Regions from separate parts of the Paenibacillus sp. UMB4589-SE434 genome, predicted to be linked through region 1. Evidence: predicted binding sites of a transcription regulator. Region 1 holds the regulator's gene; each other region holds the start of a gene.
What was found. The regulator NrdR, encoded in region 1, represses ribonucleotide reductase genes. The targets are predictions, from matches to a motif close to AACACNATATATNGTGTT.
Positions count from the first base shown of each region.

Region 2: the regulator NrdR is predicted to act here: its motif matches at 5,165-5,182, upstream of QP775_RS17100 (adenosylcobalamin-dependent ribonucleoside-diphosphate reductase).
Region 3: the regulator NrdR is predicted to act here: its motif matches at 1,656-1,673, upstream of nrdI (class Ib ribonucleoside-diphosphate reductase assembly flavoprotein NrdI).
Region 4: the regulator NrdR is predicted to act here: its motif matches at 5,341-5,358, upstream of QP775_RS09825 (anaerobic ribonucleoside triphosphate reductase).

Region 1 covers NZ_JASOYK010000004.1:164,652-172,705, reverse strand. The annotation lists gene QP775_RS16065 (DUF4198 domain-containing protein) at 1-373, opposite strand, end outside; gene nrdR (transcriptional regulator NrdR) at 939-1,421, opposite strand; gene QP775_RS16055 (alpha/beta-type small acid-soluble spore protein) at 1,534-1,755, shown strand; gene QP775_RS16050 (lytic transglycosylase domain-containing protein) at 1,835-2,416, opposite strand; gene coaE (dephospho-CoA kinase) at 2,413-3,009, opposite strand; gene QP775_RS16040 (MntP/YtaF family protein) at 3,044-3,760, opposite strand; gene mutM (DNA-formamidopyrimidine glycosylase) at 3,972-4,802, opposite strand; gene polA (DNA polymerase I) at 4,872-7,544, opposite strand; gene QP775_RS16025 (sensor histidine kinase) at 7,797-8,054, shown strand, end outside.
Region 2 covers NZ_JASOYK010000004.1:401,317-409,370, forward strand. The annotation lists gene QP775_RS17080 (YqzE family protein) at 60-335, shown strand; gene QP775_RS17085 (hypothetical protein) at 390-1,550, opposite strand; gene QP775_RS17090 (YqhG family protein) at 1,790-3,106, opposite strand; gene QP775_RS17095 (DEAD/DEAH box helicase) at 3,114-4,898, opposite strand; gene QP775_RS17100 (adenosylcobalamin-dependent ribonucleoside-diphosphate reductase) at 5,256-7,865, shown strand.
Region 3 covers NZ_JASOYK010000001.1:1,522,721-1,530,774, forward strand. The annotation lists gene nrdE (class 1b ribonucleoside-diphosphate reductase subunit alpha) at 1-1,017, opposite strand, end outside; gene nrdI (class Ib ribonucleoside-diphosphate reductase assembly flavoprotein NrdI) at 1,028-1,399, opposite strand; gene QP775_RS06125 (diguanylate cyclase domain-containing protein) at 1,836-3,404, opposite strand; gene QP775_RS06130 (hypothetical protein) at 3,634-4,158, opposite strand; gene QP775_RS06135 (serine hydrolase domain-containing protein) at 4,607-6,655, shown strand; gene QP775_RS06140 (DUF72 domain-containing protein) at 6,843-7,691, shown strand; gene QP775_RS06145 (response regulator transcription factor) at 7,777-8,054, shown strand, end outside.
Region 4 covers NZ_JASOYK010000001.1:2,339,068-2,347,121, forward strand. The annotation lists gene QP775_RS09810 (transposase) at 149-1,003, shown strand; gene QP775_RS09815 (AI-2E family transporter) at 1,774-2,844, opposite strand; gene nrdG (anaerobic ribonucleoside-triphosphate reductase activating protein) at 2,897-3,379, opposite strand; gene QP775_RS09825 (anaerobic ribonucleoside triphosphate reductase) at 3,376-5,226, opposite strand; gene QP775_RS09830 (hypothetical protein) at 5,503-5,718, opposite strand; gene QP775_RS09835 (PRC-barrel domain-containing protein) at 5,771-6,283, opposite strand; gene QP775_RS09840 (cysteine desulfurase family protein) at 6,351-7,523, opposite strand; gene cymR (cysteine metabolism transcriptional regulator CymR) at 7,568-7,987, opposite strand.

The DNA of each region.
Region 1 (8,054 bases):
TGTCTCCCTCAGCCGAAATAATATAAGCACCTGGAGAAGAGCTCTTCAACGAAGCAATGTAGCCGTTGTTCATCCCAGGATTCTCTGTATCCGTAATTTCACCTGTATAGTACAAGGTGGAGGAAATATCAACCTTCTTGCCAGCTGGTGTCGTCGCATACACTTTTGTCGTGTCTGTACTCCATTTTCCTTCAATCCGATAACTTGCATGATGATTAGAATGATTGCCGAGTTGTAGATCGACATAAGCAACTTCTCCAGCACCTACAATTGGCGCATGAGTCTGTGACCAACCGTCATGAGCCATAGCTGGAATAGCCATTGTAGCAGCAACGACCGAAGCAATAAGAATGGAAAGTAATTTTTTACGCATGTTTTGTTTCCTCCCTAGAATTTTTCATTTTTAGATATCGCGATTATTGTCGAGTATATTTATTGTAAATGTGATATTTATCATTGAAATGACTAACAAGAGTCATTAAATGTGAATTTTTTGTGAACAACGCAAAAAAACGTCAAAACAGAAGTTCCGACGCTGCTGCATTGAAATAAATGCTAGTTATAGACTAAAGTTATCAACTAACCTTGCGTTATAATCTTACGGACAAGATTGTGAAAAATGTAGCAATATTAAAAAGGAAGATCGGTTAGCGTAAAAGAAGACAAACATGCTAGTGGGGGAAATAAGGACAATGGAGTTCAATGGAGTACTCTGGAATCCAGATCATAATACAATAAGAGCACAACAATAGTTAAATGGATACAGCGGCAGTCCAGGGCTATATCCCAGTCCTCCTCTGCCGCTATTTCAATATCATTTCAGTTTATTGCTTATATTCTAAAGCTGAAGATTCTATATTCGTAAAGTCGCCCGAATCCACATCTCCAATTCATAGCTTCATTCTCATCGAACAACTACTTATTCGGTCACAAGATTATTAACTGTTGTTTGAAATGTCGTTCAGGTTGTCCTTGGACAGCAGGGTATTGAGCTCTTTCATAAACATGTTAATGTCCTTGAATTGACGATACACCGAGGCAAAACGAACGTACGCTACTTCATCCACCGGATACAGTTGCTCCATAACCAATTCTCCAATATCACGGCTTTCAACTTCCGCATGGGCTGTTGTACGGAGCTGTTTCTCTACTTCAGATGCGATTGTCTCTAATCGTTCAACCGATACAGGACGCTTCTCACAAGCTCGAATAAGTCCGCGCAGCAATTTCTCTCGACTGAACTCCTCACGGCTTCCATCTTTTTTTATGACGATCAGCGGTGTTTCTTCAACCATCTCAAAGGTTGTGAAACGACGACTGCACAATTCACACTCACGCCTGCGACGGATTGATTTGTTGTCATTTGCAGGCCTAGAATCAAGCACCTTGGTTCCAAAGTGATCACAATAAGGGCACTTCATCGGCATTCCCCCCACTTCTTTATCTTTTTCAAAAAAATCCCAATGGTTATGTGTAATGATATTCGCAACTTTGCGCACAATACAATTACCAACCGCAAGGAGGTGAACAAACATGAGCCAAAGCAACCGTTCCAGCAACAACTTAGTAGTGCCACAAGCAACTGGTGCTCTCGAGCAAATGAAATTCGAGATCGCACAAGAACTCGGTATTGCGATCCCGCAAGACGGGTACTACGGTAACATGGCGACTCGTGACACTGGTTCCATCGGTGGATATATCACGAAGCGTCTTGTCCAAATCGCAGAACAACAACTTGCAGGTCAATACAAATAATGATCCGTTGAGGCGTCGCGTCGAGCAGAATCATCTGCTTGTCCGACGCTTCTTCACTTATGACCCCGCTGCTATCGTGTCAAGTTCCATACACACGTTTATACTTCTCATAATAATGGAATACCCGCTGCACGTACAACTTTGTTTCGTTAAAGGGAATTTGTTGTTTAGCGGATTCAAGCGTTCCGTCCCACTTATTCGACCGCAGCCATTCACTCACATTGCCTGGTCCTGCGTTATATGCAGCTACCGCAGCAACTGTATTACTGTCATATTGTTTGATCAGCGACCTTAAATACCAGGTGCCAATCTGAATATTCGGATCTGCCTCTCGTCTCAGTTCATCTACCGTCCACATTTTTCGCAGTTTCATTTGTTTCATCGCCCAATCGGCTGTAGTTGGCATAAGCTGCATCATGCCAATCGCACCTTTCCGGGATTCTCTTCCGATCTCATAATTCGTTTCAACGCGGATAATAGCCGCTACCAGCAGCGGATCCAGATCCTGCTTTGCAGCATGTTCACGAATCGAGTCCTCATAATGGATGGGATACATCCAACGTCCGAGCCATTGGGATTGGACAAAGAGCACAAACATAAAACCAAGGAATAACACAAGCAGCACACTCTTTTTACGCAAAATTCGCATGAGTTTATTCATAGCAATCCCTTTTGACTAAGGAATTCATGAACTTGGCGTGCTGTATGCTCAATCCCTTGATCGTTATAGATGACATAATCTGCTCGTGATCGTTTCTCTTCAATATCCATCTGCGCAGCCAGACGGAGCTTAGCCTGTTGCTCTGTAAGGCTATCTCTCTTCATCAGACGTTCCAACTGAACTTGATGATGAACGTATACCACCATAACCGCTTCAAATAAACTCTCCATCCTGGATTCATAAATAAGGGGAACGTCCACCACAACCAGCTTGTCCGGCTGTTCCTGTTCGTAGCTGCGCATCTGTTCCAACATGCGCTGACGTATAGCTGGATGTGTAATTCCCTCTAGCGCCTTCCGTTCCGCCTCATCTCCGAACACAACCGCCCCAAGCCGCTTGCGATCCAACGCCCCATCCTGCAGCAGCATGTCCTGACCGAAGCGCTCCGCGATCTGTGCCAGCACCGGACTGCCAGGAAGCACAATCTCCCTGGCAATTCGGTCAGCATCAACAAGACGCGCACCTTTATCCACCAACATGGCAGATACCGTGCTTTTTCCGGAAGCGATACCTCCCGTAAGCCCAATGTTCATGCTTTCACCTCATTTCCGCTTTGAAGAGCAATCTCTAAAACAGTTTCATAATTCCCATAATGATAAGCAAACATCCCGGCAGAAAGGAGAGCTTACGAATCCAACTCCATTCGGCAAACCGTATGCCAAGCCGAATCCCAAACAGCAGAAAGCTGCCGCTGAACAACGCGATCACAATCGCAGTCAAGATCGGGGCAAAACCAAGCAGCGCTGCGCCGATTCCAGCACCAAACGCATCCAGAGATAACGCTACGCCAAGCCATGCCGCCTCAGCCGCACTGATCGTACCCGAACGATCAATGTCTGCTGCTTGTGGAGTTCGCAGTATTTGAATAATGATGCCTAATCTTCGCAACTGGAACTCAATTACAGGTCTAGAAGGATTCAACTCCCTTGTACTCGACAATGTAACATCTGAACAGTGTTCTTTAGCCGTCCCCGCATTGTCACAGAGAACTTCATGACCTGTTGTGACAGGCTGAGAGCGGACAAGCTGTATAACAGAGAAACATCCTATCGCAATCAAAATAAAGGAACCAATCCACCGTGCGACGGTATCAGAGAACCAATGAATAATAACGGAACCGACCTGCATCGACAGCAGTATAATAAGTCCCGAGCATACGGAAATAATGACAATGGACAACCACGGAATACGCAGCTTTCTGATTCCGTAAGTCATCCCTACCCCAAAGCTATCTAAACTTAGGGCAAACGCCAACACAATTAAAGATGCAGCATGAACGAGCAACCTTATTCCCTCCTGCTCCTTGCCTGATTTGAGTACATGCAGGCTGTAAACTGTTGTACCCTATCATATGGGCTGGAGCGGATATAGGTGCATACTGTGCTGTCTAGAATGATGTATTCGTAGGATTTGTTATGTTCAAAAAAATAACCGTAACGATTACGATTGAGCCATTTGCCGCATACGCTATGCGGCCTCCTTAACTATCTGCACTTTATGGACGCGGCTGGCATCGGGAACACGTATGTGTGCCTCGACCGCCAACCACCGACTTTTCAATGATGTGGCCACAAGTGACACAAGGCTCTCCCTCACGCCCGTATACTTGAAGCTGATGTTGAAACATCCCCATCTCCCCTTGTCCATTCACATAAGACTTTATAGAGGAGCCTCCAGCTTCTACAGCATCCTGCAAAGTGACCAGAATGGCGTCGTGCAGACGCTGCACTTGCTCATCCGTCAACGAATCTGCAGCTGTAAGCGGGTGAATGTTGGCGCGGAACAGTGCCTCATCTACATAAATGTTTCCCAATCCAACAACAACATGCTGGTTCAGCAGCACCGGCTTAATAAAGCTCCGACGCCTACGGAGTACTTCACCAAGCACTTTCGCATTGAACTCAGAACCAAGCGGCTCGATTCCCAGCTTGTGCAGCGGCGGCAGCTTCATCTCGTCTCCCGGCTTGAATAGATGCATCGTGCCGAACTGTCTGACGTCCTTATAACGAAGCTCGGTTCCATCTTCAAAGTGAAAAATGACATGTGTATGCTTCTCAACAGGCTCATTCGATGCGAATACGCCATATCGTCCTTCCATACGCAGATGGGATACCAGTACCAGCCCATCCAATTGGATGAGCAAAAACTTGCCGCGTCTACCTACTTCTTGTATCGTATGACCAGATAACGCAGCACAGAACGCTTCTATTTCTAAAGGACGTTGTATAATTCGAGGCAGCGTTACCGTCACCTGTTTTATTGTTTTGTTTGTCACTAGTGAATTTAATGTACGTTTAACCGTCTCTACTTCCGGTAATTCTGGCATATCTATCACCTCATGTTGTCTATTATACCGTAAAGCGTACAATAGAGGGCGCGCTGGTTGAATTTAGTGTTATTTGGACTCGTACCAGTTGGTTCCTACGCTGACATCCGCCTTAAGCGGCACTACCAATTCAATCGCTTGCTCCATCACTTCTGGTACCAGTTTCTTCATTATATCTACCTCATCGGCAGGTACTTCAAACACCAACTCATCGTGTACTTGCAGCAGCATACGGCTCTTTAACTGGAGCTTGCGCATGCGCTCATCCATCTTCACCATAGCCAACTTAATAATATCAGCAGCTGTGCCCTGTATTGGTGTATTCATCGCCGTCCGCTCCGCAAAGGATCGCAGGTTAAAGTTGGAGGCATTGATCTCCGGCAAATAACGGCGGCGTTCCAGCATCGTCTTCACATATCCATCTTGACGGGCCATCTTGACGATATCTTCCATATATTGACGAACACCTTGGAACACAGCAAAATACTGTTCAATAAATTTCGCCGCATCCTTACGTGTAATGTTCAAATTTTGTGACAATCCATAGTCGCTAATACCATACACGATTCCAAAGTTGACCGCTTTTGCAGATCGACGCATATTGGCATCCACGTCATCTGCCTTCACGCCAAACACATCCATGGCGGTCTTCGTATGGATGTCCATATCCTGAATAAACGCTTCCTTGAGCTTCTCGTCACCCGAAATATGGGCGAGTACACGCAATTCAATCTGCGAATAGTCTGCCGCTACGATGCTCCAGTCTGCTTCTGTAGGCACAAAAGCCTGACGGATCTGACGCCCTTCTTCCAGACGAATCGGAATGTTCTGCAAGTTCGGGAACTGAGAGCTTAGGCGTCCTGTGGCTGCAATCGTCTGGCGGTAATACGTATGGACACGACCTGTATCTGGGCGTACTTCCTTCAGCAAACCTTCAATATAAGTGGATTGAAGCTTTGTCATCTGCCGATAATGCAAGATTAACGGAATGACAGCATGATAAGGTTCCAGCTTCTCCAATACTTCCGCATCTGTGGAATAGCCCGTCTTGGTCTTCTTGATAACAGGCAGTCCCAACTTGTCAAATAGAATCTCGCCAAGCTGCTTTGGTGAACCGATGTTAAATTCGACCCCTGCCAGCTCATAAATCCGTGTCATCGTCTTCTCAATCGCATCTGTGAATTGCTCGCCAAGCTTCTCCAGACTCGATTTGTTAACTTTAATGCCGGTCTTCTCCATCTGTGCAAGAATGGATGACAGCGGAAGCTCAAGCTCATAATACAGCTTGCTCATCTCATACTTCTGTAAGTCCTGCTGCATCAGAGGCACCAATTCACCAATCAAATAAGCTTTGCGCGCCGTATGCTGCGCCACAAGTTCGTCTGCAGGCACTTTAAACTTGGCGCCTTTGCCGTACACCTCTTCATCCGCTTGCAGCATTGTCAGCTCATACTTGGCTGCCGTAGACTGCACGGTTGCAGCTGCATCGCTTGGGTCCAGTACATAAGCGGCCAATTGCACGTCAAATGCTGCTCCCTCCAGGACAATACCAAGCCAATGCAGCACCAGCTCGGTACGGTGCAGATCATATCCATATTTGGGCTGTTCAGCGTCAGCCAACCAAGCTCGAATCGGTGCCGCTTCTTCTGACAGAAGCATGTCCTTTGTCACATGCCAATAACGTTCCTTCGAGCCAAGAGTCAGTCCGAAGAAGTTAGCATAATGAGGATTGTCGCCATGTGCTTCTAGCACGAGCGTATCCACATCACCTTGCTTTAAGGCGGACGTTAGTTCCTGCACATTTTCCAGCGTCACCAGGATCGTCTCAAGCGCCAACTCAACTACCGGCTCCGCACTCACTTCTTCACCACTCTGCTTCGCCGCCAGCTTTTCCACCCGTTCAAGGATGGACTTGAATTCCAGTTTGCGCAGCATCGGCAAAGCCGTTGCGGAAGGGATACCTTCAAACGCCATCTTCTCACGTTCCAGTTCAATTGGAACCTCACGGTAGATCGTGGCCAGCTGTTTGCTCATCCGAGCATCATCCGCATGATTCTCGATATTCTCTTTCATCTTGCCTTTTAATTCCCCAACATGCTCCAGCACGCTTTCTACGCTGCCATATTGATGCAGCAGCTTTAATGCGGTTTTCTCGCCAACACCAGGAACACCTGGAATATTGTCGGAGCTATCCCCCATCAAGCCTTTCAAATCAATGATCTGCAAGGGCTTTAATTGATATTTCTCTTCGATCGCAGCAGGATCATACTTCTCGATCTCCGTGACCCCTTTGCGGGTAAGCACGACCGTAACATATTCTGAAGCCAACTGCAGCATGTCCTTGTCTCCGCTTACAACCATCATTGGCTTCTGCTCTTCGTCTGCCATACGTGTGAGCGTACCGATAATATCGTCCGCTTCATACCCGCTCAGCTCGAATTGAGCAATGCCCATCGCTTCCATCAATTCCTTCATTAATGGGAACTGCTCAGACAGCTCAGACGGAGTCTTAGAGCGGCCGCCTTTATAATCTTTGTAATCGCCATGACGGAACGTGATCTTGCCTGCGTCAAAAGCAACTACGATATGCGTTGGCTGCTCTTCTTCAAGCAGCTTCAGAAGCATCGTCGTAAAGCCGTATACGGCATTTGTATGTAATCCCTGCGAATTTGTAAGCGGCGGCATCGCATAGAACGCTCGGTTCGCAATACTGTTTCCGTCGATAATAATCCATTTTTCCATAATCGCACCTCAATCCAATCTCTTGTACTTCATGATATCATAGCGCGGCCCTGTTATGGAAATTGCTTGGTTGTGAACAGCTAAATGGATACCTACAATTAGTGAAAGACTGATGGATTAATGATGATATTAACATGAGTTGTGTATTCACGTTCATTTGATTGACAAGCCGGGTATTATGGATGTGAGTAGTTTGACAAAAACAGGTCAAGACTCAATGTTTCAGGGAATTCTTTTAGGATGGTGAGTGCAGTGTCGGTACGCGTGCGGTTATTACTTTCTTTTACGAGTGTACTTATGGTCACGATTATGTTGTTTGTACTAAGTGCTTATTTGGTTACGATCGCGATAACGGGAGATGTGCGGAGCTTTAGCGATTTTTATAAAAATCATTATAAGCTGCATCCGTTGTCAGCTTCTGAGGAGCGCATTTTTCTAGAGCTTAAATCGATTGCCAAAACAGATCCAGCGAAATTAATGAGTGCTGAATTGCTTAGTGATTACGACTTT
Region 2 (8,054 bases), 240 kb from region 1:
TGAGTTGATAAAGCTCACACTAGAAGCAAAATAAGTTGTTCAGTTACGGGGGGATGAGCATGTCAAAACGTGATGATTTAATAAAGTATATTATACAACGTGTAGTGACCTATATAGATGAGCCCAAGGAACAACGGAGCGAGCGTAGGCTGGAACGCAAGCACCAGCAGCGAGAGCTTTGGTTGGTACGCTGGTTCGGGCTATTGCCATTTAGCATGAAAATGATGGCAGGTGACTGGAAACATGCGGGGCAGCCAGTGGTGAAGCGGGCTACACGAATCGTGGATCGTATCCGTCGTACAGGCAAGTGGGGAAAAGGAAAAACATTGTCCTAAATATACAAAGGCATGCACCGTATAAACCGGGGCATGCCTTCTTTATGTTGGAGATTAAGGGGTGGATTGTGTTTGAACTGGTGTAATATAACCGGTTGTTAATGCTAACGGCTCTGCAATAAAGCGGATACACGCAGCTCCCGAAGCTGACACTGCCGCATATGAAGCGGCAAATGTACGACCGTCTGTCCATCCCTGCTTGCCAACTAATGCATAAGGCAGGTTTATTGTGCCGCTGCTGTAGGAGCGTGACTGAACATAGATCCATGGTGAGGTTTGCAGGTCTGGTTTCCAATTATCCAGCCATTCTAGTGCTTTTTTGCCGTTTAATTGACGAGAACCGTTCATCCATTGAATATTGTCGTATGGATCAAAGGTGGATCTGATGACGACAGGGTTGTCCGGAGTGAGCAAAGGATTGGAGATGACCCCTGACAATGAGGTATGTCCTCCTGTTCGTGCCGATGAAGCCGCTGAGGTGATGTGATGGAAGGACGACTTGTTCAGACGCTTAACAGATTCATCAAGACGGGACATTTCTAATTCTTCTGGCAGCTGCTCTCCCGTTTCTGCGTCAAGAAGCACCATTTTATTGCCGTTATTTACTCTCCACATTGCTATCAAAGGTGGTGCATATAATGGTTTAATATCAAGCGATTCTTGCTCCCAGCCTAGTGCATGAATCGCTTCCGATAGAATAGCTTGATCATAAGGGAGTCGAGAACCTACTCCATACTCAGTTAACAAATAATCGTCATCTGGTGTCGCGTGTATGATCAAATACCCAACAGTCTTGTTATGTGAACTTAGCACGTTTACTAGCCAGCCATGTGTACCAGGCCCAAGCGGTTGTACGTCGGTCTTGGCCCGCTTCCACGCAGAGAAAGGCTGATGCTGCGATAGTCTTTGAACGGTCTGATCAACGGTCTCCTGCAGGGAAAGACGGGGAGCAGTTCGATACCTAGCAGCTTCTGCTCGAGATATGGATTGTGACGGAATGTAGGCAGACTCTTGATGTAGTGTGGCGAAAGCTTGGCGGCGAAAATGGTTGGAAGTGCTGGTTTGACTCGTCTCCGGCAGGCTGATCTGAATCCGGGCCGGTTGTTGTATGGCATCCGAGCCCGCTACAATGACATATGATAATCCTGCGGACACAACAGCTGTTAACGCCGCAGCACATGTTAAGCGAACGAAGTGATTCCACCAATGGTTCATGTTCAAGCACCTCATTTCTTGGCAACCTAATAGAATATTAATGGTTTACCCTATTTATGCGAACTTAACACCATTTTATCGAAGCTATTTTTAAAAGACTGTCGCTTTAGCGCCACCGCATGGCTTGTTTTAGGTACTATTTTTGCCGTTATGTGACGGTTCAAGGCAGTTGTCTATATAAGGACAGAGTGCCTTAAACGAGAACTGTCGCATTATGAAAGCATAGTGAAAAACACGGCTCAGCCATTCAAGCCTGAGGGCAAATGAAGGAGAGCCGCATTTATAACACTGAGCGTGATTCGTGGCTCAAACTGCCATCGTATCTCGTTGCAGCGTATCTCAAATTGCTCACGCGCCGAGCGAGCCTGCGGAGATGGTTCTTGTGTTGGTTCAGCATGAGATTGCTGCACATTCTCTAGATCAAGATGCTGCAGCATGCTGTCCAGCGTAGCTCGCGGAGGCAGTTCTACAGCTAAAGGCTGCTGAGGTGATTCATTCGCATCTTTAACTGCGCCGGGTTCCATGGCCTCCTCTTCTTGCTTGATAAGCGGCTCATAGTAAGCAGCCAGCCGTTCCCATTCTTCATCCAGCCGCTCACTTGCTTCTACCGCCCAGCTCATATCATAGTCGGCTGCCAGATGACGAATACGCTGTTCCACGAGGTGGGCTGCTTGTTCAAGCGTAAACCGCCAGGTCATCGTGTGCACGTTTGCAGGCAGCTTCGGCGTCAAGTGGCGATCTTTGACCAGCTCCATAAAGTGGGGGTGGATGGTTCCACTCACAAGTGAGACGCCGAATGAATGAAGTTCCTCCCGTTTAAGATCACAAGCAAATTCCAACTTTACATTTAGCAGCAAATAAGGCTCATAAGCCGCAGAGCGGCGCTGCCCGCGCCCAGTATAAGCTTCGCTGCTTTCTTCGAACAAAGAGAGGTAACGGCCGCCCTGTAGTGCGGCTTGCATAATCTGTTCCAGTCGTTGGCTGCCAAAGTTCACATTATCTTTAGGGATACGACCGATTCCGCCCCCACCTCCCGTAAATGCAGGCGCAACCCCAAAGTAGCGCTGCATAATGGTGTCACCAGTTCCTTCACCGACAGCTTGCGACGTACTCGTCTGATTCGGAGTTTGGCTGCTGCCAGGATGCCCCACAGGGCGTGCTGATACATTAGCCGCATTAACGTCAGTGTCAATCTGCGCTTGTTCACCTGTGAGGGGGAGGCTTGCTTCCCAGAGTCCCACGTCTTGTAAACCGTTGTTATTCGCTGCTGGTGGCAGCGGAGTTGGCTCGGTTACGGGGGAGGTGACATAACTGATTGGGCCGCGATTTGTCTCTGGCGGCATTTGTGTTGGATCAAACACAAACGTAAAGCGCATCGTCTCTGCCTCAGCCCCAGTACGGTCCACAAAGCCCCAATAATAGGGCCTGTTCGTTAATACACGATCTGCCTGTTCGGACAGCTTTACCGTGACATAAGCCGGCGTTTTCTCAAGAATATGACACTCCGTTGATTCCAAATACCTCATGACGAAGCGGGTAATCTGTTCCGTATCCATATGCTAACTATGCCTCCGCTTCCGTGCCAAATCGTTGTAGAAATGACTGTACTTCACGCTGCTGCTTTCCGCTGTCAGTTGTATCGGCCTCATTATGCAGCCGTGTTCGGATATCATTAAGGGATTGGCCAAGTGAATTAACCTGCTTGCGAACCTCTTCTTCATTGTCAGCTTCCAGCAAAATACGGGACAAACTTCGTTCCAAACTATCCTGCTCCTCGAACCGTTCCAAGATCATGTCCAAACTGCCAATAACCATTTCAAACATATTGATCTTCTCGTGCAGCAAGTTCAAAATATGTTCCTCAATCGTACCTTGGGTAGACAAATTATAAATCTTGACGTCGTGTGTCTGTCCAAGTCGATGGACTCGGCCAATGCGCTGTTCCACCCGCATCGGATTCCAGGGTAGATCAAAGTTAATCATATGGTGGCAAAATTGCAGATTAATGCCTTCTCCACCGGCTTCTGTAGCGATCATCACTTGAGCGCGTCCTCGAAACAGGTCCATCATCCAATCCTTTTTGCCGCGGTTCATTCCACCTCGATAGGGTACAGCGACGAGTCCTCGTTCACGGAAATATTGCAGCAAGTATTCTTGCGTAGCACGATATTCCGTAAATAGGATGACCTTATCGTTCATGCCACGGATTAATTCCATCGCAGTTTCGGCTTTTGTGTTGGATTTGATTCGTTTTATGAGGTCTACTAGATCCCATATTCGTTCGCGAACCGGGGAATCCTCTGCTAATTTCTTAGACAGATTGACTAATGTTAAAAATACGGCGTCTCTGCTGGAGCAGACTTCACGTTGCAACGTGATCAAAGAGAACATGCTGCCAAAGTCGCCAGCATTGGTCTGGTATTGTTCCCGAATAAACTGCGTTACGCCATCGTATAATGCTTTCTCGTCCGCTGAGAGTGTCAAGGGTACATTTTTAACGATACGTTTCGTAAAATGAACATTGCCTTCTCCGCGCCTGTTGCGGATCATCACTTTTGACAGCTCGGATTGAAGCACCGTCTCGTTCTTAGGAACACGTTTATCGGTCACATAGTTGGTGCTAAAATCTCCTTGGGCGCCTAATTGGCCAGGCTTCAGGAGCGTAATGAGATTGTATAACTCATTCATATCGTTCTGCACTGGTGTAGCCGTAAGCAGCAGGCAATATTTTTTTCGCAGCTGAGTAATAAATTGATAGTTAGTTGTCTTGCGATTTTTTAGTTTGTGAGCTTCATCGATCACAAGCATGTCATATTCCTGCTCCAGCAAGATGGAACGGTGTGGATCGCGTTTAGCCGTATCCATGGATGCAACTACGACACCGGAATGCCAATGATACTCTTTCTTCTGGGCTACGGCAGGTATGCCAAACTTATGGTTAAGCTCGCGTACCCATTGCAGCACCAGTGAAGCGGGTACCAGAATAAGGGCACGTTTTACGAGTCCTCGGATCATATATTCCTTAATAACAAGCCCTGCTTCAATTGTCTTGCCAAGGCCCACTTCGTCTGCAAGAATCGCACGTCCGCGCATCTCGTGAAGCACTTTACGAGCGGTAGAGAGTTGGTGTGGCAAAGGTTCGACATTCGTCAAGTGTGTTAAGCACTGCAGTTCGTCAAAAGATCGGATAAGCTTAGCTTGCTCCGCTTCATAAGCAAGTTGGAACAATGTCCAGTCATCCCACGGGCCATTGCGATCGATACGTGACTGCATCGTCTCCATCCAACTGCGGTCAAAGTGAAACGGTACGTGTTCATCCGCGCTTAATGGCATTTTTTCATTGTTCATGAGGTGGACCTCCTTGCTTTGGTGCGGTGTAGTGTACGTTTAGTATGGTCTATATTTATACAAATCATAACTTTTGACATCTTTGGCGAAGTATAAATACACAATAGATGCCAAGTTGTCACCGTGCATGTCAAATCCCAAAACTGTCGAATAAAAGAGAATGATAGAGAGAGGATAAGCGAAGGGGGAGACGAAGTGGTTTCTTTCAAGAATATCCTCGTTTTAGAATTCGTATTTCTATATGTTGTGTAGTAAAATGATCAACGCATACTATATGTTGTGTATTTTACATACGTTGTCAGATAAGAATGATGTGTGTTCAATTCGTGAAATTCATGGTACAGGAGGTTGTTTTTATTGGAATCTATAAAGAAAACACAGCGCTTGGAAGGGCTAAGCGAGAAAATATTTTTGGATCGATATGCTTGGAAAGATGCGGATACGAATCATACACAGATCGGAGACATCGTTCTTGTATTAACAAAGGATGATCCCAAGTTTCCCGCGAAGGAAGTCGGTGAGGTCATAGCCCGCGATGGACGGCACGTGTCCGTGAAGACACGGAGCGGCGAAATTGTGCACACAACGGTGGAGAAATTAACGCTTACAATCGAGAAGACACCTGAAGAAATGTGGGATCGGTTAGCGGCTGCGATGGCATCAGTAGAAGCAACACCGGAGAAACAAGCAGAGTGGACGGATCGTTTCAGATATATGCTGGATGATTGGAAGCTGGTTCCTGGAGGCCGAATTGCGGCTGGTGCCGGGGCTAGCGAGGAACTGACGTTATTTAATTGTTATGTGATTCCATCGCCTAAAGACAGCCGCGGGGGCATTATGGAGACACTGTCGGAGATGACAGAGATTATGGCACGTGGAGGTGGCGTTGGAATTAATTTGAGTTCTTTACGTCCGCACCGTGCCATTGTTCGCGGAGTAAATGGCTCTTCTAGCGGCTCGGTATCCTGGGGAGGCTTGTTCAGCTATACGACAGGCTTGATCGAACAGGGCGGCAGTCGCCGCGGTGCGCTGATGCTTATGATTAATGATTGGCACCCGGATGTCCTCGATTTTATTACCGTAAAGCAGACGGCTGGTCAAGTCACGAATGCCAACTTGTCTGTCTGTGTCAGCAACGCTTTTATGAAGGCTGTAAAGGAAGATCTAGATTGGGAATTGGTATTTCCGGATACGTCTGATCCTGACTATGATGAGATCTGGGACGGCGATCTCGATAAATGGAAGCAAGCGGGCAAGCCCGTTATTCCTTATCGCACTGTACGGGCCAGGGAGATCTGGCATACGATTATTGAATCCGCTTGGAAATCGGCCGAGCCGGGAGTCGTATTTATGGAATACTACAACCAAATGTCAAACAGTTGGTATTTTAACCCAATCATCTGTACGAATCCATGCGGGGAACAAGGCCTGCCGGCTTGGGGAGTTTGCAACTTGTCGGCTCTTAACTTGTCGAAGTTCTATGACGAAAAACATCACGATGTTGCTTGGGATGAGCTGGCACGGGTTACACGGGATGCCGTTCGATTCTTGGATAATGTAATCGACAAGACACCATATCATTTTGAGAAGAACCGCGAGAATCAGCAGACAGAGCGGCGTGTTGGCCTTGGCTCTATGGGACTTGCAGAGCTAATGATCAAACTCGGCATTCGTTATGGCAGTGCGGAATCACTAGAGTTTCTCGATCGGATATATGGCTTTATTGCCCGTGAATCGTACTTGGCATCGGCCGAGATTGCAGAAGAGAAAGGTTCATTTAAGGCCTTTGACGCGGATTTGTATGTACAAAGCGGATTTATGAAGACCATGATCGATTCCTTCCCTGAAGTGGGGCAGGCGATTAAGGATAAGGGAATGCGCAACGTAACCGTCATTACACAAGCGCCAACAGGTTCTACCGGTACTATGGTGGGGACTTCTACAGGTATCGAGCCTTACTTTGCATTTAAATATTTCCGTCAAAGCCGGCTTGGATTTGACGAGCAGTTTGTGCCAATTGCACAGCAATGGCTCGATGCTAATCCGGGACAAGAACTGCCGGATTACTTCATTACAGCGATGGATCTGTCTGCGGAAGACCATATTCGTGCACAAGCAGCGATTCAGCGCTGGGTCGACAGTTCAATCTCGAAGACGGCGAACTGTCCGCATGACTTTACTGTGGAGGAGACAAAACGCTTATATGAGCTCGCATTTGACCTCGGCTGCAAAGGGGTAACGATTTACCGCGACGGCAGTCGTGATGTTCAGGTGTTGACGACACAGAAGAAGGAAGAGAAGACGGCAGATGCAGAACTCTTGTCGGATGACAAGTCTATTGCTGTGTCGGCAGAGGCTCCAGTTGATGCGACCATTGCGGAAGTGGCTACAGGCACTGTAGGCTACATGCGTCGTCCACAAGTGCTTCGCGGTGCGACGTACAAAATCAACACGCCATTCGGCATGGCGTATATTACGATTAACGATTATGAAGATACACCTGTAGAAATCTTCTTAAATGTAGGCAAAGCCGGCTCCGATGTGTTTGCAATGGCAGAAGCACTTGGGCGCGTCTGCTCCTTGTTCTTGCGTTATGGCGACCATGGCAATAAGGTTGAGCTGCTGATTAAGCACTTAAAAGGCATCGGCGGTTCCGGTGCAATTGGCTTCGGTGTAAACCGCGTCGAGTCTATTGCCGACGCAGTGGCGAAGGCGCTGGAAACGCACCTTGCTGAGAGCAGCGTCACAGCCGCAGTGATTACGACTGCGCCTATAGCTGCTACGATTGAAGCACCTGTGGCTTCGTCGCAGGCTGCAGCGAAAATATTGCCGACAGAGGCACTCGCAACGAATACGCAGGTACGCGTGGAGACGCGTGATCTCTGCCCTTCGTGCGGATCGGCCTCGCTGTTAAACGTCGAGGGCTGCAAGACGTGCACGAATTGTGGGTACAGTCGCTGTAATTAAGTGTGAACATGCTTAATCGAATCTCATTGGATGTGAGGAATCACTAGATCTGCAAAAATGATCATAACTACTGCTAGAGTTAGATCAATAAAAGTACAAATTTATTTTACATTAAGATGTGTGAATATACATTTTGTGCAGATAAGCAGAATTGTCAATTAAAACTTACTGTGGATCTTACTGTAGCTT
Region 3 (8,054 bases), on a different contig from region 1:
ATAACCGGATTCCATTTGAATCTGGGCGATCTTCAGTATGAGGTCACGTGCAACAATCTTTTTCTTGCGGACGTTCGGATTGTTGACCAGTTCATCGTACATTTCAGAGATGTCCATATCGTCCATATGTACACCATATTCCTGGTATATCGTGTGCGGATAGAACAGATACATATCTTTATCTTTCTCAACCAGCTCAATAAACTTATTTGGTGCGACAACACCAAGCGATAACGTCTTGATTCGAATTTTCTCGTCACTGTTAATCTTCTTCGTGTCCAGGAACTCATGAATATCGGCATGGAACACGTTTAAGTAAACGACGCCGCTGCCGTCACGCTGCCCGAGTTGATTCGCGTAGGAGAACGCATCTTCAAACAACTTCATGACAGGAAGCACGCCACTCGCCTTGCCGTCCAGTCCTTTGATCTGTTCGCTAGAGCCGCGAATCTTACTTAAGTTAAGGCTGACGCCTCCACCAATCTTGCTGAGCTGCAAGGCTGAGTTGATCGCAAAACCGATCGAATTCATAGAATCATCTACTTCCAGAAGGAAGCAGCTTACCAATTCACCTCTGCGCTTCTTACCTGCATTTAAGAACGTTGGTGTTGCAGGCTGGTACTCTTGCGAGATGAGTAAATCTGCATATTCCATCGCTTTCTTCATATCCCCGTTTGCCAAGAACAAGGAGACAACTGCCAGGCGATCTTCATACCGTTCCAGGAACTTCGTATCGTCATTTGTTTTCATCGCATAATTGTTATAGAACTTAAACGCGCTCATAAATGAAGGGAAACGGAATTTTTTTGAATAAATATACTCATACAATTTTTTGACTTCTTTAAACTCATATTTGTTAAACAGATTGTCCTCATAGTACTCGTGCTCGATTAAATAATGAATCTTTTCTTCGAGGTTGTGGAAAAATACTGTATTTTGATTCACGTAATCGACAAAATAACTTTTTGCCGCTTCACGATCCTTATCGAATTGAAAGCTTCCATTTTTCTGAACCATGATCTCATTGTTAAGCTGTATCCACTTTGGTATCAATGTTATGGACCTCCTGTATAAATTGTTCTACGTCTTTTCTTGTGCCGCTAAGCTCAAATTTCATCAGAACAGGTACGGAATAGAGCTCGGCAATATGATCCGCAGCCATTCCATAACGCATCCCCCAGTTCATGTTTCCGCTGGAAACGACACCTCGCAGCAGATGGCTTCGCTGCTTCAAGAAGTCCATCGTTGACTGTGGCGCCTGCCCAAAGCCTGTCGTATAGGTGACAAGGACAAACGGTTCGTTTGTCTCTGCATCTTCGGACACCCGCACACACTGCAAATCAAGCTTGTCCACGAATCGTTTCACGTTACCAGTCTTAGAATCATAGGCAATAAGCACGTGATCCCTCCGTTACTATGTTTGGTGCAACAAACGAAATAAGCTTGTCTCGCAGCAAATGAAAGAAACGACAGCAGTCATGACAGCCCAAATAATGTATCTTTTAACAAACAGATACATATCAAGCCTCGTCCAGCCGTATCTTTTCTCCATTTTGTATACTGCGAAACCATCAAGAGCAGGCAGTTTGACCAAGTTGCAGGGTCAGCTCTGGATTATACCAGAATCCCAGCTCCAGCGTCACATTCCATTTATTTACTCAACATATAGTATGATAACAAATTATTTCTCACTAAATGTAGTGTTACGTTGTAGCATAAACAATTTCTACACAATAATCAAGTTCATTCTTAGGCCGTCTGATGAAGCTAGATAGCCTCTAATCTCTCGCATAATACCCCAAAAACGCGTATCCCGCGTTTTTTGAATATTGCTATCATTTTATAGCGCAAGCAGCACCTGCAGCTTTGACTCTATTTCTACCTTCCGTCTTCGCTTCATATAAAGCCTTATCCGCTAGACGGACGAGATCCGAGGATGCTGCTATGCCTTGCTGACGTCGAGATGCAACCCCAGCGCTAATAGATACCACTCGACCTGCTTTTGACGATTCATGAGGTATCGCAGTCTCCTCTATTTGGCTTCGAACTCGTTCAGCCGTTATACGCGCTTGCTCCAGATCAGAGCCCGGCAGCAAAATGGCAAACTCTTCTCCCCCGTAACGAGCCAGCACATCATCATTAGCAAGAGTACTCTGTAACTCTCTCGCTACTTTCTTCAGGCAATCGTCACCACTCTGATGACCGTAAGTGTCATTGTATTGTTTAAAGCAGTCAATATCAAGCATAATTAGTGATAATTCGACATCGTGCTTTGAGGACTGCTCCCATAATTTTATCATATCCTGATCAAAGCTTCTCCGATTTGGAATATCCGTCAGCCCGTCTATTGTAGAAAGCTTTTGCAGCATTGCATTTGCCTCTCTCATCTTGGCTTCGGCTTCTTTCCGTTCCGTTATATCAGTCGCGACTCCCAAATAACCAGCCGCCTGACCGGAGCTGTCCGTAATAGATGTTACGATTAGGTTAACAGTGATAACATTTCCATCCGATTTCCGATAAGTCCATTCACTTTCATATGAATTCGATGTATGAAGTACATTCAGAAATATTTCACTACCCGATAGTTGATAAGCCGCTGACTCGGATTGACTGCGTGTAAGTTCCGAAATTTCAATGACATGGTCAAACAGCATGCTAGTTGATCTACCGACCATCTGCTGTTCTGTATAGCCGAGAAGGACCTCAGCCCCCTTATTAAATAACGAAATGCGGCCCTTGTGGTCTGTAGCAATGATGGCGACGCCAGTTGCTGATTGAAGAATAGCTTCCAAATGAGAGTGAAGGAGCCGATAACGTTCTTCATTAGCCCTCAGCTCGGTCTCCTGTTTGTTAGTGGACATAAAGTAGCGAACAAGAATAGCTTTAAACAATCCACCTACCATCACGAGCACGCCAAATAGAGGCAGGATGGCATGACCTTCGTCACCCAACAAAATATAAGTACAAGTCGACACCACGATAATACTAAATACAAGACTATAAATCCATTTCCTCCAATAACCTCGAGTGTAAGTGCAAATGAAACCACAGCCGATGCCGACCGTCAACGCACTTGTCATCGCAATAATGGATGAAGAGTTTAATGTGCCAGAAAATATTCCCCTACCGATCACAATGATTAAACTGCTTATGAGAGCAGATGGGATGCCACCAAAAAAAGCTGCGCTAATAATTACAATTTGCCTGAAATCCAAAATGACGGTTGGTGTTGCATTCACGCTGAACAGCATTAACAAAATACCAAACGATCCGTATATCACTCCTACTATCATTTTCGTTTTGATGTCCGAATGAATACCGAAAGGTTTACTCTTGTATATCAAACTAAACAAAAACGATACGGCTAACATAAGTGAGAGATTCGCTACCAAATTAATCATCATCGATGTAGAATTCACCTCAAAAACGACAAAATATACGTTATTATATCATACCTCAACCTATTCATTATGAAGAGGTTTAAAACTTTTCCAAAGATAGCAAGGATATGTTCCATTCTGTAATAAAAAAATCCCGCAGTGCGCAGTCTGCAGGATAGATGAAGTATATTACGTTAGTGCTGCCCATTTTCTTTCCTAATAGTACAAGTAATTGTTATAATGAAGACTAAAGCTATTCAACATTAATACGTTCAGGTACTGGAATACTCCAATTCAGACCTGTAAATAATTTATCTGTTACTTTCCGTGTTAACGTGAGCTGCTCCGGTACATGCTGCAAACCGTCAATGAGGGCAAATGGTCGTGCTTCAGGGGTCCCCCCGCTTAAGGTAAGTGTCATTCGATCATCTTGTACATGATGATAAGAAGCTGAGCCCGATCCATTGATGTATACCTGATAATCCTGACCGTTTTCATCAACAGCCACCCATTCATCATGAGTAAAGTTATTAACAAACTCACCCGAGACGATCAGCTTTAAAGAAGTTCCTTTACCGTGCTCAACATAAGGACGTGAATCTGCGAATCCAACTACTTTCTCTACAGTCAGCACATCACCTTGTGTCTTCCAAACAGCAGCTTGTGTCTTTAATTGTGCTAAATTAATAGTTATCGAATCCGTTGTTTGCACGGGAAGATTGTAATTTTTAATTACAATTCGAGCTGGTTCGGGCACGTTCTCCCTGATGTTATACACGGTGTACATACAGCTGATAACATCAGATTCCCCCTTGTTGTCATCGCGGCAGTACATGCTGCCTAAACTGCTGCGGTAATCCTCATCCTTATGGATACTCAGGAGCCAGACGATAATCGACGGCCAACACGATGATATCCATCTTTTTAAACATCGATACATTCCCAAAATTAAAAAATGGAATTAAGCTGTTAATTGTACCATACATTTCCCAATTATTTGACCATTGCTCTTATCAACATTTTTATTTGTCCTCAAGTTATCAAACATTATAGATGATCAACTAGCAAAAATATCACTATTTTTTCCAACATAAAAAGCTTAGAAAAACTTCATTTTTGAATATTTTGAAGGGCAGTGAACGGATACTCCTGTCTTATTGGATAGTAACGAACGAAGCCCTATTATGGTTTGCCTTTCACTCATCTAAATAAAGGAGGAACGTGTAATGACCATTGAACGACATGCCGCTCCCCGCCGGTCCGGCAAAAAAGCGCTTATCACCACAATTGCGCTTGCAACAGCCATCACCTTTTTCCACCCGCTCTGTTTATCAGATGCATCCGCAGCCGAGTCCCCGACTACAGCTTCACATCAAACTTTACCTACAGCAGCAGGTCCGACCTCTCCCCAAGAAGTAGAAGCATTTGCCGACAAACTATTCGCGTCATCCAAGATGAAAGACATCCCTGGCGCTGTATTTGTAGTCGTAAAGGATGGAAAGCTGTTATTAAATAAGGGATATGGATATTCGGATGTTAAAGCAAAAACACCGATGGACCCAGACAAAACGGTTATGCGAGTGGCATCCATCACCAAGCCATTTACAACTGCGGTGCTGCTGCAGCTTGCCGAGCAAGGGAAGCTAGACTTAAAGAAAGACATATCCGCTTATTTGGGGGACCTACACATTCCTCGCAAAGTAGAGGGTGATTTAACTGCCGAGCACTTAATGACCCATACAAGCGGATTTGAATTCCCTGATCCCCCTTTAAGCACCCATTTGACAACTAACGCTGAATACTTACGACACTACACGCCTACGGTTGTTCGCAAACCGGGAGAATCCTATATGTATGACAATATGGGCTTTAGCCTTCAAGGGTATATTGTTGAGAAAATTACAGGTGAGCCTTTTGACAAATATGCAAAGAAAAGCTTGCTTGATCCGCTTGGCATGACACATAGCAGTTTTATTATGACCCCTGACACAAAAACTGCGTTGTCGCTGTCATATGATTCGAATGGCGAACCAATGCCTCCATATGAGATTAATCCAGCTGACTCCCCAGATGGCAGTTTATTGTCCACGGGTGGTGACATGGCCAAGTTTATGTTCGCTATGCTTAATGCAGGCAGCTATAATGGTCAACAAATCTTAAAACAAGAGTCCGTACGCAGCATGCTTGAGGTTAAAGTATCTTCAGTTGCCGAACTGCCTAACACTTCGTATGGATTTGAATCCCTTTTCCGTGAAAACTTCAACGGTCAGAAAGTGCTTGCCAAGGGTGGTGATCTCCCCGGATTTAGTTCCTGGATGTGGTTATTGCCTGATCAAAAGACTGGGGCATTTGTTATCTTTAATCGTAATGACGCGGCTAATGCCTACTTCCGTGAGCACACTTTCACCTCTTTTATGAACCATTATTACCCGGACAATAAACCGGCTCCCACTATCTTAAAGTCAACGCAACAAGAATTGCAGCAGTTTGCAGGAGCTTATCGTGACCTTCGCTTAGGCTTTGAACTTATACGAGTAGAAGCAAAACCTGAAGGCGTGCTGGAATTATCAAGCTCAACGGCCAAACAGCAATTACAGCAAGTCGGCCCGCTCCTATTTAAGACCGAGTCGAACAAACTCATTGGTTTCAAACGTGATCCTAAAGGAAATATAACGTACATGGATCAGGGAAATGTATCATGGCTGCAGAAGCTGCCAGCACCAAGCGTAACCATTAGTGACATTAACGAGAATCATCCTTATCGCAACTATATAGATGATTTGCTCCTGCGCGGTGGCATTGAATTGGGATCAGGGAATACATTTTTACCAGATCAAGAACTAACACGTGGTGACTTCATCTCACTGCTCATTTCCAGTATGCATATTAGAAAATCGGATAATACCTCTTCCTTTGCGGACATTAAAGGACATAAATATGCAAAAGACATTCAAACGGCTGTCGAGTTTGGTCTAGTTACAGGAACACATACGAATCAATTTAGCCCGGACACACCTATAACACGTCAAGAAGCAGCCGTAGTCATATGGAGATTAGTCCAACTTATGGGGGCTGATGCTCTGGATGCCAAGCTGGTTGGCGAAACTGATAAATGGGCCCTGACTGCGGTGAAGTATGCTGTCGCAAGCCAGATTTATGGTCCCGAGGTATCCCCTCGTGCTGACGGTTCAGTAGACTATGGCTCTAAACGTAACTTGGTACGAAAAGAAGCCACAGCCATGATCAGTCTGCTTCTGTCTGGACCGATTTCATAGGACATTTTTCCATATCCAAATACGCTATCGCGTATAAATAACACATAAATCTATCCTATTCTCCAGCCTGCAAATCTATAGCCTCGTTCCGTCACACTGGAACGGGGCTTTTTGATCTTTGTAATACCCTTTATTTGATTTTAAGCTTAGAACCCTATATCTTTTTTATAACAGGAGGGGAACAGCAATGATTGAAATTGGTCTTGCGGGCTGGGGAGATCATAACGACCTGTATCGCAGCGGAGTCGCAGCCCGCAACAAATTAAAAGCATACAGCTCCCATTTTCCCGTTGTGGAAGTTGACAGTTCCTTTTACGCGATTCAAGCAGCTTCAACATTTGAGAAATGGTCGAAAGAAACACCTGATGAGTTTGGTTTCATCGTCAAAGCCTATCAAGGAATGACCGGACATGACCGCAAAGGGATGGCTTATGACGCTGAAGCAGAAATGTTCCGCAAGTTTATCCACTCTATTGAACCAATAAGACAGTCAGGTAAGCTCAAATCGGTCTTGTTCCAATATCCGCCATGGTTTGACTGTACACGTGAACATGTACATACGCTAAAAAAAGCTCGGCACCTCATGGGTAATATGCCCTTGTCGCTTGAATTTCGCCATCAGAGCTGGTTTACCCCTGATATGAGGGCAAGAACTCTAACCTTTATGGAACAGCAGCACTGGGCGCACAGCATATGTGACGAGCCTCAAGCAGGACAAGGATCTGTCCCCATAGTGCCGCATCCAACAAACCCTGATGTGACCCTTGTACGGTTTCATGGACGTAACGTTAGTGGATGGAAATCACATGGCCAGACGAACTGGCGTGATGTCAGGTACTTGTATCATTACAATAAGCAAGAATTATCGGAATGGAGGGATCGCTTGCTTACCCTTCAGCAGCATTCAAAGCATATTTATGTCATCTTTAATAATAACTCTGGTGGGCATGCAGCCCAGAACGCAAAAGATTTAATCCAATTGCTAGGGATTACCTATGAAGGGCTCGGACCACGGCAGTTGGATCTGTTTGAGTAAAAAATCTTAATATCCATGGATTAGCATGTTCCCCTGCTCCTCGGGCATAATAAATGCAAATTAATCGTAATGCGAGTTGAGCATGATGGATGCAGACAAAATTTTGCTAGTAGAAGATGAACACAACGTTTCTCAATTTATTCAATTAGAGCTTGAACATGAGGGTTATGAAGTAACAGTGGCACAAGATGGCGAACAGGCATTGGAATATATCAGTCAGGACAGTTGGAGTCTCATCCTGCTCGACTGGATGATCCCCAAACTGAATGGACTTGAAGTATGCCGCCGAATCCGCAAGACGAGTGATGTTCCTATTATATTAGTAACTGCACGAGATGATATTGGCGACCTGATTGCGGGCCT
Region 4 (8,054 bases), on a different contig from region 1:
GTGCCTGTTATTGGAGAGTTGATTGGCAAGACATCTTATTAGGAATAATCTAACTTATCACTGGACAAAAGAACGTATGTTCTCTATAATAAAAGAGAACACTAGTTCCTGTTATTATTTCTTTATTTGGCAAGGAGGCGGCATTCAGTTGAAGGCACTCCATACATATGCTTCATTAGAGCATTTCCAGCAGCACTTTCATAGTGAAGATACTTGCATTCAGTACTTATTTCATCAGAAATGGCCTGATGGTTATTCTTGTCCGAATTGTCAGCATACACGTTGTTACACCATTCGCTCGCGGCGAATCCCTCTTTATGAATGTCAATTATGTTCTCATCAGACTTCTCTCACCGTATCAACAGTTATGGAGCGCAGCAGAACAACCTTGCGCAAGTGGTTTACTGCTATCTGGTTCGTTTCCCGCAACGATAAAGGCATTAATGCTGTACAGTTAAGCTCACTCATCCAAGTGACTTACAAAACCGCGTGGTCTATATTACACAAGATTAGACGTGTGATTTCCAATTATGACGCCCAATCTACTCTGGACGGACACATAGATGCTGCGCTCACCTTATATGGCCATTCACATCGGTATTTATCCAGCACTACCATTTCCTCTGAGCAGCATCCCTTTATTACTGCCATCAGTCATCCATCAGATCAGCATAGCCGCCTGGTCAAAATGAAGTTAGTGTATCGCGAATTGATCACAGGGAGGCGGTTACAGCCCTTTGCTTATGAGCAGTTCAACACTCAGCACTCTTCACCCAATAAGAGCCGATTGATTCCATTTACATCTTACGATCAGCGCGCTCAAGCCGTTCCCATTCAGAACTTAGCTAAGCAGATGTCAACTTGGCTTAACAACACTTTTCATGGTGTTGGTGTATTACATCTGCAAATGTACCTAGATGAGTATTGCTACCGTTTGAACATCGAAGCTCAGAATATTTCCACCTGGAGACACCTTTCTAATCTGTGTTGCCAAGTTTATTAAGTCAGATTTTAACAGCATTTCAATATAATCTATAGCTAGCCCGAACAGTTAGTTTTGTGCTTACACGTTTTCAGATATTCTCTGTTGGATCCGTGGTTAGAGTAACTCCTATAAGCAGTTCTGTCAGCAGTTCTTTTGAGTAACTTAGTTCATTCAATTTTGTTTGATCAGTTGTTGTATGATTCGACCCTGTTGGATCAATTTTCATTCAGATTTGTTTGATCTGTTCTGTTAGTTCAGCTCTTTTAGCTCAGTTCGTTCAGTTCTGTTAGTTCAGTTCATTTAGCTCAGTTCTGATAGAGCAGTTTTGGTAGAGCAGTTTTGGTAGAGCAGTTCTGCTAGTTCAACTCTGTTGATTCAGCTTTGTTAGTGCAGTTCTGTTAGTTCAACTCTGTACCTCAACTCTGCTGGTTCAGCTTTGTTAGTGCAGTTCTGCTAGTTCAACTCTGTACCTCAACTCTGCTGGTTCAGCTTTGTTAGTGCAGTTCTGTTAGTTCAATTTGTGTTTACCTTGGTTAGAACATCATTTTATAGCTCTATTGTAGCATTCGCTGTCATAGATATACTCCCTGATCTAGAAGTGAAGCCGTCAATAAATTCCTGAGCAACTGGGATAGTGGAACTAAGAACACTAAACGAAACACTTCTATCTGGAAAATGCACGAAAGAATACAATTCGGGTATCCAATCCTAGTAAATAACTTGTTGCCCTTATGAAGATCACAACAGAAAAAGCCCTGATTGTAATCATCAGAGCTTCTTCCATAACTCTATGTCGTCTTTCGCCTCACATAATAAGTAAACACATGTTGGAGCACTACCTTCAAAGCAGCAAAGAACGGAACCGCCAATATTAATCCTGCTACTCCCGCTACCTCACCCCCCACCAGCAACGCAAATATAATAGCCAATGGGTGCATATGCAGTGTACGTCCAACAACCTGTGGTGAAATAATATTGCCTTCAAGGATTTGACATATGGTGTTTACAACAGCAACCATAATCATCATCTTGATAGATATCGTGGATGCCGCAATTAGCGCTGGAGCAGCGCCAAAATATGGCCCTAAATATGGAATAATGTTAAATATCGCAACAAATAGCGCCAACAGCAGAGCGTACGGCATTCCTATAATCAGATAACCGATATATGCTAGCACACCAATAATGACACATACGATAAATTGTCCTCGTATATAGTTTCCAAGCGCTGTATCAATATCCTTAAACATCATTACCATGTGCTTCCGATGGCTTTTTGGTACATAAGCGATAACTGTTCGCTCAAACACATCAAAATCCTTTAATATATAAAAAATTAGGAAAGGTACAATCAGCGCTATAAAAAGCATGTTTAGCGTAGCGCCAATGTTATCCATAAATTCAGATATCCCCTTAGCCAATCTCTCCTCCAGTGCGTACATCCAAGTGTTAACTCCCGAACGCACGGACGGTGGAAGAAGCGATGAACGATTCAAGCCGTTCATTAAGTTTTCAGCCTTGGCATTAATATGAGGCATCTGGGTATTTAATTCTTCCAGCTGCTTCAACAGCATCGGAATAACATTCATGAGAATAACGGTCACTGAAATAATAAACACCGCATATATAAGCAGTACAGCCATCGTACGTGGCACTTTGCGTTCATTTAACAGTGTAACAACCGGATTTAACACATATGCTATAATCATCGCCAGAAAGAAAGGCGCAAGTATCGCCTTCAGAAAGTCATAAACTTCCCCGATCATTGGTCTTAACAAATAGAGCATATATAAGATGATAAGACCAAGCAGCACATATATACCGCTGACAAACAATTTATTTTTCCATAATCGCTCCACTGCGCTTTCACACCCCGCTTCGGACATGCTCATACAGTAGAGTATATGTAGACTAGGGAAAAATTAACCCGATTGGTTCCCCATTCTTCATCTGCCAGATGCGTTGGTTGTCGCTGCCTCTATACATAAGTCCTGGCCGCTTATTCTCAAGTTCAAACGGGCCATCCACAAGCACATCAATCTCACGAAGCAATTCAATTTTATCACGGCTTGATACTTGCAGCTGTTCAAGGGTATACCCCGTATACGCCCAAATATGCTTACCTGCCGCCCGCAGCTTCCGTGCCAACAGCTTCACTTCCTTCGCCTGTACAAACGGCTCTCCTCCAGATAAAGTTACGTCTGTAATAGGGTTAGAAAGTAATTCATCGGCTATTTCGTCAACAGACATCGGGGTCCCTCCCCTTAAGGCCCATGATTGAGGATTATGACATCCTAGACATTGGTGGGGACAGCCACTAAAAAATACTACAGACCTTAATCCTTCTCCGTCCACGACACTGTCATGAATAATATTCATCACATATAAGCTCATCTGTGCTTCACCCGCTCCGATTCCTCAGCACGTTTGGCAGAATTCCATTTATTCATATCTCCAACCAAATACCCAGTAATACGGCGTATTCGTTCAATATCATAATCTGGCGCACCACATACTGGGCAATCCATTTCAATGATGGCTTGATGACCACAGGATCGGCAACGGTCAATTGGGTGGTTAATTGAACCATACCCTACACCGTTTTCAGCCATTGCTCGTACCAGCTTATCTAAGGCTTTCGGATTTGCACGTGCACTTCCGTCGAGTTCAACGTAAGTGATATGGCCTGCATTACACAACTCGTGAAAAGGCCCTTCAATAGCGATCTTGTCATACGCCTTCATTGCATAATAAACAGGAACATGAAACGAGTTCGTATAATAATCACGATCTGTAATTCCAGGAATTAGACCGTAATCTAGACGATCTTTACGTGTAAATTTCCCAGACAGACCTTCAGCAGGTGTGGCTATCAATGAAAAATTGTATCCCGTGCGCAGAATAGCCTCATCCATACGTTGACGCATATGATGAACAATTCGCATTCCCAACTGACGTGATTCCTCTGATTCACCATGATGTTTACCCGTTAAATGGACGAGGGCTTCAGCAAGTCCGATAAAACCAATGCTAAGCGTCCCTTGTTTTAATATTTCATGAAGTTTGTCATGTGGAGCAAGTTCATCACTTCCTCGCCACACCCCTTGTTGCATCAAGAAGGTAAAGTCTTCTGCCAGCTTTTCACCTTGGTAGTGTAGACGATCCAAAAGCTGTCGTTCAGCAATATCAATCAACTCGTCCAAGTGATTCATAAATTCAGTTATACTATTCGACATCAAGCTTATACGCACAAGATTAATAGATGTAAAAGAAAGGTTACCTCTGCCTATAGCTGTTTCTTGACCATTTACATTCCCCATCACACGTGTGCGGCATCCCATATAGCAAGCCTCACTCTCGGGAGTACCATCCTGATACTGGGCGTTAAACGGCGCGTCTAAGAACGCAAAGTTGGGAAATAAGCGCTGAGCTGTCGTTTCCAATGCAAGCTCATAAAGATCATAGTTCGGATCATTCGGTTGGAAATTAACACCCGACTTCACTTTAAAAATTTGAATCGGGAATATCGGCGTTTCTCCCCTCCCTAAACCTGCTTGCGTAGCAAGCAGCAGTTGCCGTACTAGCATCCTGCCTGCACGACTGGTATCAGTCCCGTAATTAATCGAAATAAAAGGAACTTGCCCGCCACCACGAGAATGCATGGAGTTGGCGTTATGAATAAATGCCTCACAAGCTTGATACGTATCTCGTTCCGTTAACTGCCACGCCTCCTGATCAATATCAAACCCCGTTTGGAACGGAAGCGTATTTAAATACTTTATATGTCTAACGTGTGTTCGCATAATGTATGGAGCAAGGTCGTAATCAAATAAAGGATACGCTTGACCTCCATGCTGCTGATTCTGATTGGCTTGAAGTATGATAGAAGCCAGTGCCAAGGCACTCTTAATGTCTTGAGGTTCCCGCATATGCCCATGCCCAGTATTAAAACCACCTTTAAGCAGCTTCCCTAAAGGCACCTGGCAGCACGTTGTTGTACCTGTCGAATAAAAATCCAGATCATGGGGATACAATAGATTGGCTGCGATTGCTTCTTTTGTCTCGTCACTCAGAAGATGCTGCATGACGTACCATCTCGAGCTTTCACTTGCCATTTTCCCCATAACCCCCATTGGAGAACGACCATCCACATTTGCATTTTCCTGCATCAAGTCTCGGTCTGAGCCTTCCAATATACGATCAATCGAAGATACAAGATCCAGCTCAGTCTCTGTAAACATTGCCATGTTCTGATTACGTTGTCTGGAATTTGATTGTATATGTACGGTTCTTTGTTTGTCATGTGAAGTTTTAATAGGAGCTAATGTCATGTTTTTCGCCATCCTTTCGTTATAAACACAATATATAGTATGCATAATATTTAAAACATACAATATGTGCAATGTCACACTTTTATTTTAAACCTCATCACAACAAAAAAAGCGCCTTATCCGGGCAAAAACACCCCAGATAGACGCTAAAACAATCTTACTATTAATCGACAATAATGTGACCGTTTATGATGATGCCTGTGTCTCCGGATAAGCAGAAACACCCCATTCATCACCAAAAAACAAATCATCCAGTGAGCTTAATGTACCATCTTCTTCTACCTGATACACATTCATCTTATCACCGTTCACCGTTAATTCAATAAAACAACCCCAACAATAAAATTGATGGGAGCCGATCTTGCCTATATCCTTGGAATTGCAGTTCGGGCATCGCAACATATTATTCACCATTCCGTCCATTAACAGATTTGATATACCGATCCAAGTAACCTTAAAGGTGACTTCCTGTGGGGTTAACCAGATCAGACACTACAACTGTGTCTTGTCCTAATCGCATATGACGGTTTGCCTCGTCCAACTGCCGTCTGCCTTCAAGCAGGTCTGCAAGCAATCCGTCTGAAATTTCCAGTCCTGTTATTGTATTGCCCAAATTTGGCTGAAAATAAACATCTGCTACCCATCCAAGTTGATTTCCTTCTTGTGTTACGACCGGTAAATCTTTAACCCGTTCTGGACCCGTAAGAAAAGCGCGTGCCCGTTCTATATGGACAGCTTCCGCTTCGCGGACCGCAAGACTATTCTCAATCATAATCGCGTCTTCACCGCATGCCTTGATGTCATGCCAAGGAATAATGTGTCTAACACGTGTAAAACGCGTAGGTTCTTCTAGTTCCACATGTGTCATGAGCCATTCATCTGTAATCCAAACATCTTTGATCTTCGATACACGCTTGCCTGTGGCGATGTCATAAACAGGTAGTCCTATCAATTCAAGCACTTTCATGAAAGAGCCTCCTTCGAGCGTCAGGCACTGCATCGCTCTCGGTTCTCTTTCCCGTTCGTCTCAGACCCTACTGTCTATTACGGACACGGTGAACGATGGTTGCAATTCGTGTGACAACTTCCTGCGCTTCATTGATAGTATTGCCCAATCCGAAACTAAATCGAACAGCAGTCTGTTGTCTTTCCTCCGAAAGTTGCATGGCACGTAGCACATGTGATACTTCCAATGAACCTGAAGTACAGGCAGAACCACTTGCCGCCATAACACCAAGCATATCTAAATTCATGAGCAGCTTTTCAGTAGGTATATCCAAGAAGCTCACATTTAAAATATGCGGAAGCCTGACGTCAGGGTGTCCATTCACAACCACCCGTTCACCTAATTCACGCTGCAGTCCTTCCAACAGTATAGATCTTACTTCATGTATTTGCTGCAACTTTGCTTCACGATGTTGTGATGCCTGCATTAATGCTTCGCAGAATCCGACAATACCCGCTATATTCTCCGTTCCAGCTCGACGCTTACGCTCTTGATTGCCGCCATAGATTAACGGTTCCCATGCACTTCCATGTCTTGCATACAAAACACCCACACCTTTAGGACCATTTATCTTATGAGCTGTAAAGCTTGCCAAGTCTAAAGGGAGCTCCTGTAGCTTTATATCTATCATACCCAAGGCTTGAACTGCGTCGGTATGCATTAATATGCCACGTTCACGAGCTAAATGGCCGATCTCTTCAATCGGTTGCAGGGTTCCAACCTCGTTATTACCGTACATCACACTGATAAGACAAGTGTTAGGCTGAATCGCTTGTTCTATCTGAGCGGCTGACACCCTCCCATACTCATCAGGTTGGACAATTGTGACTCCAAATCCAAGCGACTGCAAATGCTCTGCAGCATGGAGAACAGCATGATGCTCAATTGCAGTGGTAACAAGATGTGGCATACCTGACTGCCCTTGCTTATCCATTCGCTGCTTCGCCGCCCACATCGCTCCAAATAATGCTGTATTATCGCTCTCACTGCCTCCACTAGTAAATATTAACTCTTGCGGCAAACAGCCTAGTTCCTCGGCTATCTTATCCCTTGCTTGCTGAACAACCGCCTTGGACTCACGTCCAAATGCATGGATGCTGGAAGGATTGCCGTACACCGCTTGCATATTGGCAGACATTACTTCCCATACTGCCGGATGCAACGGAGTTGTAGCAGCATGGTCCATATAGATTCGTTCCATATATGTCCCTCGTCTCTTCTCTGGATGATCCCCTACACGCCATATTAGATGTAGAACATATAGCTGTCTTGGCTTCCTTCATCCTTGTATTGAATAAGATCGTGTAATGTTGTAGAGTCCAATACGGATGCGATGCTGTCTCTAATACGTATCCATAAATCTCGTTTTGCGGGATCATCCTCTTCCGTAAAGTCAACCGGAGAGATAGGCCCTTCAAGCACACGGATAATTTCACCAGCGCTTAGCGTCTCTGGTTCACGGGACAATACATAGCCACCATATGCGCCACGAACACTTTTAACAAGTCCAGCGTTACGCAAAGGAGCAATAAGCTGCTCTAAATAATGTTCGGACAGTTGATTCTTCTCCGCGATGCTTTTTAAGGATGTCGGCCCCTCACCAAAGCTTCGTCCGAGCTCCATCATAATTGTTAGGCCATAACGCCCTTTTGTAGATATCTTCATATAAGCACCTCTAAATGTTTGTTTTCATAAATTCATTGTATTCCTATATGCCACCCTGTATATCGTA